DNA from 2 places in the Microbacterium sp. NPDC003461 genome. Region 2 is predicted to be linked to the other one. Evidence: predicted binding sites of a transcription regulator. Region 2 holds the regulator's gene; the other holds the start of a gene.
What was found. Region 2 encodes HspR, which represses chaperone genes until heat shock. Its sites were predicted from a motif close to AAGTTGAGTCNNNNNGACTCAACTT; they were not measured.

Region 1 (4,406 bases), on a different contig from region 2:
CCGCCCGACAGGATCGCGCGGGCCAGGCGATCCTGGATCTCGGTCTGGATCAGCCGGCGCAGGGGGCGCGCGCCGAACACGGGGTCGTAGCCGCGCTCGGCCAGCCAGGCCCGGGCGTCGGGCGTGACGGCGAGCGTGAGGCGCCGATCCGACAGGCGCCGCTGCAGCAGGTCCACCTGCAGCTCCACGATCTGCGCGAGGTCGTCCTGCCCCAGCGCGTGGAACATCACGATGTCGTCGAGGCGGTTGATGAACTCCGGCTTGAACGCCGCGTGCACGAGCTGCATCACCTGCTCGCGCTTGGACTCGGGCGAGAGCGTCGGATCGATGAGCACGGGGGAGCCGAGGTTCGACGTGAGGATGAGGATGACGTTCTTGAAGTCGACCGTGCGGCCCTGGCCGTCGGTGAGGCGACCGTCGTCCATCACCTGCAGCAGCACGTCGAACACCTCGGGGTGCGCCTTCTCGACCTCGTCGAGCAGCACGACGCTGTAGGGGCGCCGGCGCACGGCCTCGGTGAGCTGGCCGCCCTGGTCGTAGCCGACGTATCCCGGAGGGGCGCCCACGAGGCGGCTGACGGAGTGCTTCTCGCCGTACTCCGACATGTCGATGCGCACCATCGCCTGCTCGTCGTCGAAGAGGAACGCCGCGAGCGCCTTGGCGAGCTCGGTCTTGCCCACGCCCGTCGGGCCGAGGAAGAGGAACGATCCCGTCGGCCGGTTCGGATCGCTGATGCCGGCCCGCGAGCGGCGCACGGCGTCGGCCACGGCGCGCACCGCGTCCTCCTGGCCGATGAGACGTCGCCCGAGCTCGGACTCCAGGTGCAGCAGCTTCTCGGTCTCGCCGCGCATCAGCCGGCCGACGGGGATGCCGGTCCAGGCCGCGATGACGCTTGCGATGTCCTCCTCGGTCACCTGGTCGCCCACCATGCGCTCGTCCGACTGCTCCACGCGCTCGGCCTCGGCCAGCTCGCGCTCGAGCGACGGGATCTCGCCGTACAGCAGCCGCGAGGCCCGCTCGAGGTCGCCCTCGCGCTGCGCGCGCTCGGCCTCGCCGCGCGCGGCGTCGAGGCGCGTCTTGAGGTCGCCGACCTTGTTGAGCGAGGCGCGCTCCGCCTCCCACCGCTCCTGCAGCTCGCCCAGGCGCTGCTCGTTCTCGGCCAGGGTCTCGCGCAGGGCCGCGAGCCGCTCCTGCGAGGCCGGGTCCTTCTCCTTCTTGAGCGCAAGCTCCTCGAGCTTGAGGCGGTCGACGTGCCGGCGCAGCTCGTCGATCTCGAGGGGCGCGGAGTCGATCTCCATGCGCAGCCGGCTGGCGGCCTCGTCGATGAGATCGATCGCCTTGTCGGGCAGCTGGCGGCTGGGCAGGTAGCGGTGGCTGAGCGACGCGGCGGCGACAAGGGCGCCGTCCGCGATCGCGACCTTGTGGTGCGCCTCGTAGCGCTCCTTCAGCCCGCGCAGGATCGCGATGGTGTCCTCCACGCTCGGCTCGCCGACGTACACCTGCTGGAAGCGGCGCTCGAGCGCCGCGTCCTTCTCGATGAACTCGCGGTACTCGTTGAGCGTGGTGGCGCCGATCATGCGCAGCTCGCCGCGGGCGAGCATCGGCTTGAGCATGTTCGCCGCGGCGACGGATCCCTCGCCGCCGCCCGCACCCATGAGCACGTGGAGCTCGTCGATGAAGGTGATCACGCGGCCCTCCGACTCGGTGATCTCCTTGAGCACGTTCTTGAGCCGCTCCTCGAACTGGCCGCGGTACATCGCGCCCGCCACGAGCGCCGAGATGTCGAGCGCGATGAGCTCGCGACCCTTCAGGCTCTCGGCCACGTCGCCCGCGACGATCCGCTGCGCGAGGCCCTCGACGACGGCGGTCTTGCCGACGCCGGGCTCGCCGATGAGCACGGGGTTGTTCTTCGTGCGCCGGGTGAGCACCTGGCTGACGCGGCGGATCTCGGCGTCGCGCCCGATGACCGGGTCGAGCTTGCCGGCCCGCGCGCGCTCGGTGAGGTTGATCCCGAACTGCGCGAGAGCGGTCTGCTCCTCCTGCTGCGGCTGATCCGCCATGTCCCCTCCGATGATCCGTGCGCACTTGAGTCCGACTCACTCAACTTTAGCAACCGTACCCGCCCGGGGGGAACCACCAGTCCCCGCGACACAGCAACTGTGCGCCGAGACAGCGGCGTCTGCACGCGGTCTCGGCGCGGGAATGCTGTCTCGCGGAGGGGGACGGGCCGCAGCCGGTCAGGCGAGGGCCAGCTCCGGCGCGGCCTGGCCCGCCGCGGCCTCCGCCGCGGGGGTGCACGCGAACCGCGCGCGGTAGGCCGTGGGGCTCGTGCCCAGCGCCCTGGCGAAGTTCTGGCGCAGCACGGCGGCGGATCCGAAGCCGCACTCGGCGGCGATCCGGTCGAGGCCCCAGTCCGTGCGCTCCAGCAGGCGCTGGGCGTGCATCACGCGCTGGCGGGCGAGCCACGCGGCGGGAGTCGTGCCGTGATCGGCGCGGAACCGCCGGGCGAACGTCCGCGGCGACATGTGCGCGTGGGCGGCCAGATCGTCGACCGTGAGGTCGCGGCTCAGGTTCGCCAGCGCCCAGTCCAGCGTGGGGGAGAGCGACATGCCCTGCGCCTCGGGCAGCGGGTGCAGGATGAACTGCGCCTGGCCGCCGTCGCGCTGCGGGGCGACGACCATGCGCCGCGCGACGACGTTCGTCAGCTCGGCGCCGATCTCCTGGCGCAGCAGGTGCAGGCACGCGTCGATGCCGGCCGCCGTGCCGGCGCTCGTGATGATGCGCCCGTCCTGCACGTAGAGCACGTCCGGATCGATCGTCGCCCGCGGGAAGCGCCGCGCCATCTCGTCGGCGTACATCCAGTGCGTGGTGGCGCGCCGCCCGTCGAGCACGCCCGCGGCGCCGAGGGTGAACGAGCCGCTGCACACGCTGAGCACCCATGCGCCGCGGTCGACCGCGCGGCGCACGACGTCGACCACGCGGGGGTCCACGTCGTCCCAGTACTGCCGGGGCGTCGCCGTGACGACGACCACGTCGGCCTCGTCGGCGAACGACAGGTCGTTCTCGACCTGCAGCGAGAACCCCATCTTCGTGCGCACCAGGCCGGGATCGGGCGTCACGGGACGGAAGTCGAACGTCGGCACGCCCTGGTCGGAGCGGTCGAGCCCGAAGGCCTCGCACACCACGCCGAACTCGAACACGGCGGCGCCGTCCAGCACGATGCAGGCGACGGTCTTGATCATGGATCCTCCCGGTGGCGGGATTCCTGCGGACAGCGGCAGTCGTGGTGGCAGGAATCGAACGGATTGCGTCGAGTCTGCCACTCGTGGCCGGATCCGCACAACCGTAGCTTTTCGGACATGGACCTTCTTCTCGGCATCCTCCTCGCCGCGGTCTCCGTCGCGGCCGTCGCGGCCACGCTGTGGCTGCTGCCCAACGACGGCTACGGTCAGCGCGTGTTCGGCACCGACGACTGGTCGCAGCCCCCGGATCTCGCCCCTCGTGGCGACCGGTGACCGCTCAGATCCGCACAAGCTCGCCCTGACAGTTCGGGCAGCGGCCACCCGGGAACGTCGCGACGCACGCGGCGCACCACGTGCAGCCGAACGAGCATGCGAGGAACGGCCCCTCGGCGCCCTCGCACCGCTGACAGGAGGTCACCGCACGACCCCGGTGAGCGGATCGACGGGGAAGCGCGTCTCGCCCTCGCCGCTGACGACGGGATAGCCCTCGCGCGCCCAGTACTCGAAGCCGCCGATCATGAGCCTCACCTCGTAGCCGAGCTCGGCGAGGGCCAGCGCCGCCTTGTCGCCGCCGTTGCAGCCGGGGCTCCAGCAGTACACGACGACGGGCGTGCCGGCAGGGATGTCGGCGGCCGCGCGCGCGGGGATCTCGCGGGTGGGCAGGTGGATGGCGCCCGCGGCCCGGCCCTGGGCCCACGCCTCGGCGGAGCGGGTGTCGACGAGGACGAAGCGCTCGCCCGCCTTCTGCGCGGCGCGCACGTCGGCGGGGTCGGTCTCGAAGGCGAGCTTGGCGCGGTAGTGCGCGGCTATGTCGGCGGGTGCGGTCATGGCCACACCGTAGGCGACGGCGCCGCCTCGCCCCGCCGCACCGGGGCACAACGGCAGGATCCCGCCGCAGCGTGGCAGAGCGCCGACGCCACGGTCCGGTCAGCGCACGCGCTCGTAGACCTCGATCATCGCCGCCGTGCTCGCGGACTGACGGAACCGCTGCCGCACCGCCGCGTCGGGCGCGGGCGCCGATCCGGACCGGATGTCGGCCGACGCCCGCCGCAGCGCCGCGGCGAGGGCGTCGACGGACGCGTCCGCGCGATCCGGTTCGCCGACGTGCCAGACGCCGGAGCCCACCTCGGCGGCGATGTCGGGATCGCTCATGACCGACGGCGT
Region 2 (4,406 bases):
CGTGCGCCCTCGCTCGTCGCCCGCCGTGATCATCGGCACGCCGTTCGACAGGCACAGCGTCACCATCAGGTTCGCCGCCTGCCGCCGCCGCACGGCGACGATCCCCTCGTCGTCCGTCTCGCCCTCCACGCCGTAGTTGCGCGAGCGGTTGTTGTCGGTGCCGTCGCGGTTGTCCTCGCCGTTGGCCTCGTTGTGCTTGTGCTCGTACGTGACGAGGTCGCGCACCGTGAAGCCGTCGTGCGCCGTGATGAAGTTGACCGAGTTCGACGCCGAGCGGCCGTCGTCCGCGTACAGGTCGCTCGATCCGGCCAGCCGCGTGGCCACGTTGCGGATCGTGCCCTGCCCGCGCCACCAGTCCCGGATCGTGTCGCGGTACTGGTCGTTCCACTCCGCCCACGGCGACGGCATCTGCCCCACCAGGTAGCCGTCCATCGACACGTCCCACGGCTCGGCGATGAGCTTGACGTGCCGCAGAATCGGATCCTGATCGATCGCGATGAGCAGCGCGCACGCGAAGTCGACGTCGTAGCCCGTGCGGGTGAGCGCGCTCATGAGGTCGAAGCGGAAGCCGTCGACGTGCATCTCGGTGACCCAGTAGCGCAGCGAGTCGAGGATGAGCTGCAGCGCGAGCGGGTTCCACGCGTCGACCGTGTTGCCGCAGCCGGTGACGTCCCAGTAGGTGTCGTCGAAGGCGCCCTCCTCCTCGGGGATGACGCGCTTGTAGAAGCCCCGGTCGTCCAGGCCGCGGAACGACAGCGTCGGGCCGTCCGGCCCCGCCTCGGCGGTGTGGTTGTAGACGACGTCGAGGATGACCTCGATGCCGGCCCGGTGCAGCTCCTTGACCATGCCCTTGAACTCGGTCACCTGGCCGCCGCGGTCCCCCGCCGAGCTGTACGACGCGTCGGGCGCGAAGTACGAGATCGTGTTGTAGCCCCAGTAGTTGCTCAGGCCGCGCTCGAGCAGCGCGGGCTCGGAGAAGAACTGCTGCACGGGCAACAGCTCGACGGCGGTCACGCCGAGGTCGCGCAGGTACTCGATGACGGCCGGCTGCGCGAGGCCCGCGTACGTGCCCCGCAGCGGCTCGGGCACGCGGTCGTGCAGCTTCGTGAAGCCCTTCACGTGCAGCTCGTAGATGACGGTCTCGCGCCACCGGGTGCCGAGCAGCTCGTCGCCCTCCCAGTCGAACGACGGATCGACGACGGCGCTGCGGGCCGTGTAGGCCGACGAGTCGGTGTCGTCGCGCGCGGCCGGATCGTCCTCGCGGGCGCCGAAGATCGGCTGCTCGGCGAGGATCGTGCCGCTCGTGGCGAGCCCGTACGGGTCGAGCAGCAGCTTGTGCGGGTTGAAGCGGTACCCGTTCTCCGGATCCCACGGCCCGTCCACGCGGTAGCCGTACCGCTGCCCCGGCGCGACGTCGGGCAGCGCCCCGTGCCAGATGCCGAGGGTCTGCTCGGTGAGCTCGTGCCGCGTCTCGCGGTCGGCGTCGTCGAACAGGCACAGGTCGACGCGCGTGGCGTTGGGCGCGTAGACGGCGAAGTTCGTGCTCTCGGGCGTCCACGTGGCCCCGAGCGGCCATTCCCGCCCCGGCCAGACGGCGGCGGTCTCTCCGAGGCGTGTCCACAGCTGGGGGCTCATGCCCCCCATGATGCCCCGGCTCAGCGGATTGCCGCGCAGGTGCCCGGGGCGGGTCGGCACCGGGCGCGCTACTGCGGCGGGGGCGGCGTCCAGAGCATGAGCTCGGCGCGGCGGCGCACGCGCGTGCCGGCCTTCACCGTGATGACCGGTCCGCCCGGCGCCGCCGCGAACACGCGCGCGCCGGGGCGCGAGGCCAGCTCGGCCTCCAGCCGGTCCTCGAGGTCGCGCACGCGGCGGCGCAGGTCGCGCACCTCGTCCTCGAGGTCGAGCACGCGGGCGATCGCGGCGAGGCTCATCCCCTCGCCCGAGAGCCGGGCGACCTCGCGCAGCTGCGCGATGTCGCGCGCCGAGTAGCGCCGCGATCCGCCCCGCGTGCGCCCCGGCACCACCAGGCCGATGCGGTCGTACTGCCGCAGCGTCTGCGGGTGCATGCCGGCCAGCTCGGCGGCGACGGCGATGGCGAAGACCGGTGCGTCCTCGTCGATGTCGTACGCGTCGCTCATCCGTCCCCCTCCTCGCTCATCCTGCCGCCCTCATCCCCGATCCATCGTCAGCCCCGTGCCCGCGCGAGCAGATCGTCGCGCGGGTTCTCGCGCGGACCGACCTCGTGGAAGCGCTCGAGCGCCTCGCGCTGCGCCTCGGAGAGGTGCCCGGGAACGACCACCTGCACCTCGGCCAGCAGGTCGCCCGTGCCCTTCTTCGACGCGATGCCCCGGCCCTTCACGCGCAGCACGCGGCCCGACGGCGTGCCCGGCGTGACACGCAGCCGCACGGCGTCGCCCTCGAGGGTGGGCACCTCGATCGTGGCGCCGAGCGCCGCCTCCGTGAAGGTGATGGGAACGGTCACCCGCAGGTTCAGGCCCTCGCGCGTGAAGACCGGATGCGGGCGCACCGCGACCTCCACGACGATGTCGCCGTTCTCGCCGCCGTCCGGCGACGGGCGGCCGCGGCCGCGCAGGCGGATCTTCTGCCCGTCGGCCACGCCGGCGGGGATCTTGATCTTGAACGGCTTGCCGTCCTCGCTCTGCAGCGTCACGGTCTCGCCCTTCGCCGCCGTGACGAAGTCGATCGTCGTGCGGGCGCGCAGATCCTGCCCCTTGGTGGGGCCGCCGAATCCCTGGAAGCCGCCGGTCGGCTGGCCGAAGCGGCCGGAGCCGAAGCCGGTGCCGCGGCCCTGGTTGAACATCGTGAAGATGTCGTCGAAGTCGGCCGCCGATCCGCGATTCGTCGTGAACCGGCTGAAGACGTCCTCGAAGCCGCCCGCACCCGATCCGCCCGCCGTGAAGCGCGCGCCGGATCCCATGGCGCGGATCTCGTCGTACTCGCGGCGCTGCTCCGCGTCGGAGAGCACCGAGTACGCCTCGCTGATCTCCTTGAACTTCGCCTCGGCCGCCGCGTCGCCCGGATTGGAGTCCGGGTGGTACTGGCGCGCGAGCTTGCGGTACGTCTTCTTGAGCTCGGCGTCGGAGACGTCCTTCGAGACCCCCAGGACCTTGTAGAAGTCCTTGTCGAACCAGTCCTGACTGGCCATGCGTCTCCCGCCTTACTCCGCCGGCACGGCGACCACGACCTTCGCCGGCCGCAGCTCCACGTCGCCCAGGCGATAGCCCACCTCGACCACCTCGAGGATGGTCGACTCGGTCGTGCCCGGCACGGGCTGCTGGAACACGGCCTCGTGCTGCTGCGGGTCGAACACGTCGCCCGCCGCGCCGTAGGTCATCAGTCCCATGCGCTCCGCCACGCCGCGCATCTTCTCGGCCACGAGCGCGAACGCGCTGCCCTCCTCGAGGTCGCCGTGCTTGGCGGCGCGGTCGAGGTCGTCGAGCACGGGGAGCAGACTCTTGGCGACCCAGCCCTTGGCCCGGTCGATCTCGAGCTGGCGCTGCTCCTCCGTGCGGCGACGGTAGTTGGCGTACTCCGCCTGCAGGCGCTTGAGGTCGTGCTGCAGCTGCGTCTCGTAGTCGCTGCGCTCGGCCTCGGCCGCCTCGTCGGTCTGCGCGGCGCCGAGGATGTCGTCCACCGTCAGCGACTCGTCTCCCTCGGCAGGCTCGCCCGTCGGGGCGCCCTGGTCCGCAGGGGCACCCTCGGCGCTCTGGTCCGCCTGCGCGTCGGGGCCGGAAGCGCTCGCCTCCGGCCCCTCGGCGCCAGGCTGGACCTCGTCGTTCTCGTCGAAGTCCTTGTCCGCCATGGTTACTTCTTCTCGTCCTCGTCGTCGACGACCTCGGCGTCGATGACATCCTCATCCGACTCGCCGCCGGCCTGCTCGCCGGCCGGCGCGCCCTCCGAGGACGCCGCGGCGGCGTCCGCCTGCGACTGCGCGTAGATCGCCTCGCCCAGCTTGGCCTGGCTCTCATTCAGCTTGTCGAACGCCGTCTTCACGGCGTCGTCGTCGTCACCGGCGAGCGCCGTCTTGAGCGCGTCGACGTCGGCCTGCACCGACTCCTTCACGTCGGCCGGCAGCTTGTCGTCGTTCTCCTTGATGAGCTTCTCGATGGAGTACGACAGCGTCTCGGCCTGGTTGCGGACCTCGGCGGCCTCGCGGCGCTTCTTGTCCTCGGCCGCGTGCTCCTCGGCCTCGCGCACCATGCGCTCGATGTCCTCCTTGGGCAGCGACGAGCCGCCCGTGATGGTCATCGACTGCTCCTTGCCGGTGCCCTTGTCCTTCGCCGAGACGTGCACGATGCCATTGGCGTCGATGTCGAAGGTGACCTCGACCTGCGGGATGCCGCGCGGTGCCGGGGCGATGCCGGTCAGCTCGAAGGTGCCGAGCG

Region 1: the regulator HspR is predicted to act here: its motif matches at 2,083-2,107, upstream of ACWDR7_RS00260 (ATP-dependent Clp protease ATP-binding subunit).

What each region holds. Positions count from the first base shown of each region.
Region 1 is NZ_JBSFPT010000001.1:60,423-64,828, forward strand. It holds gene ACWDR7_RS00260 (ATP-dependent Clp protease ATP-binding subunit) at 1-2,060, opposite strand, end outside; gene ACWDR7_RS00265 (GlxA family transcriptional regulator) at 2,238-3,242, opposite strand; gene ACWDR7_RS00270 (hypothetical protein) at 3,360-3,515, shown strand; gene ACWDR7_RS00275 (DUF1272 domain-containing protein) at 3,520-3,660, opposite strand; gene ACWDR7_RS00280 (rhodanese-like domain-containing protein) at 3,657-4,070, opposite strand; gene ACWDR7_RS00285 (glycosyltransferase) at 4,170-4,406, opposite strand, start outside.
Region 2 is NZ_JBSFPT010000035.1:14,214-18,619, forward strand. It holds gene glgX (glycogen debranching protein GlgX) at 1-1,635, opposite strand, end outside; gene ACWDR7_RS11635 (heat shock protein transcriptional repressor HspR) at 1,704-2,138, opposite strand; gene ACWDR7_RS11640 (DnaJ C-terminal domain-containing protein) at 2,186-3,166, opposite strand; gene ACWDR7_RS11645 (nucleotide exchange factor GrpE) at 3,179-3,823, opposite strand; gene dnaK (molecular chaperone DnaK) at 3,826-4,406, opposite strand, start outside.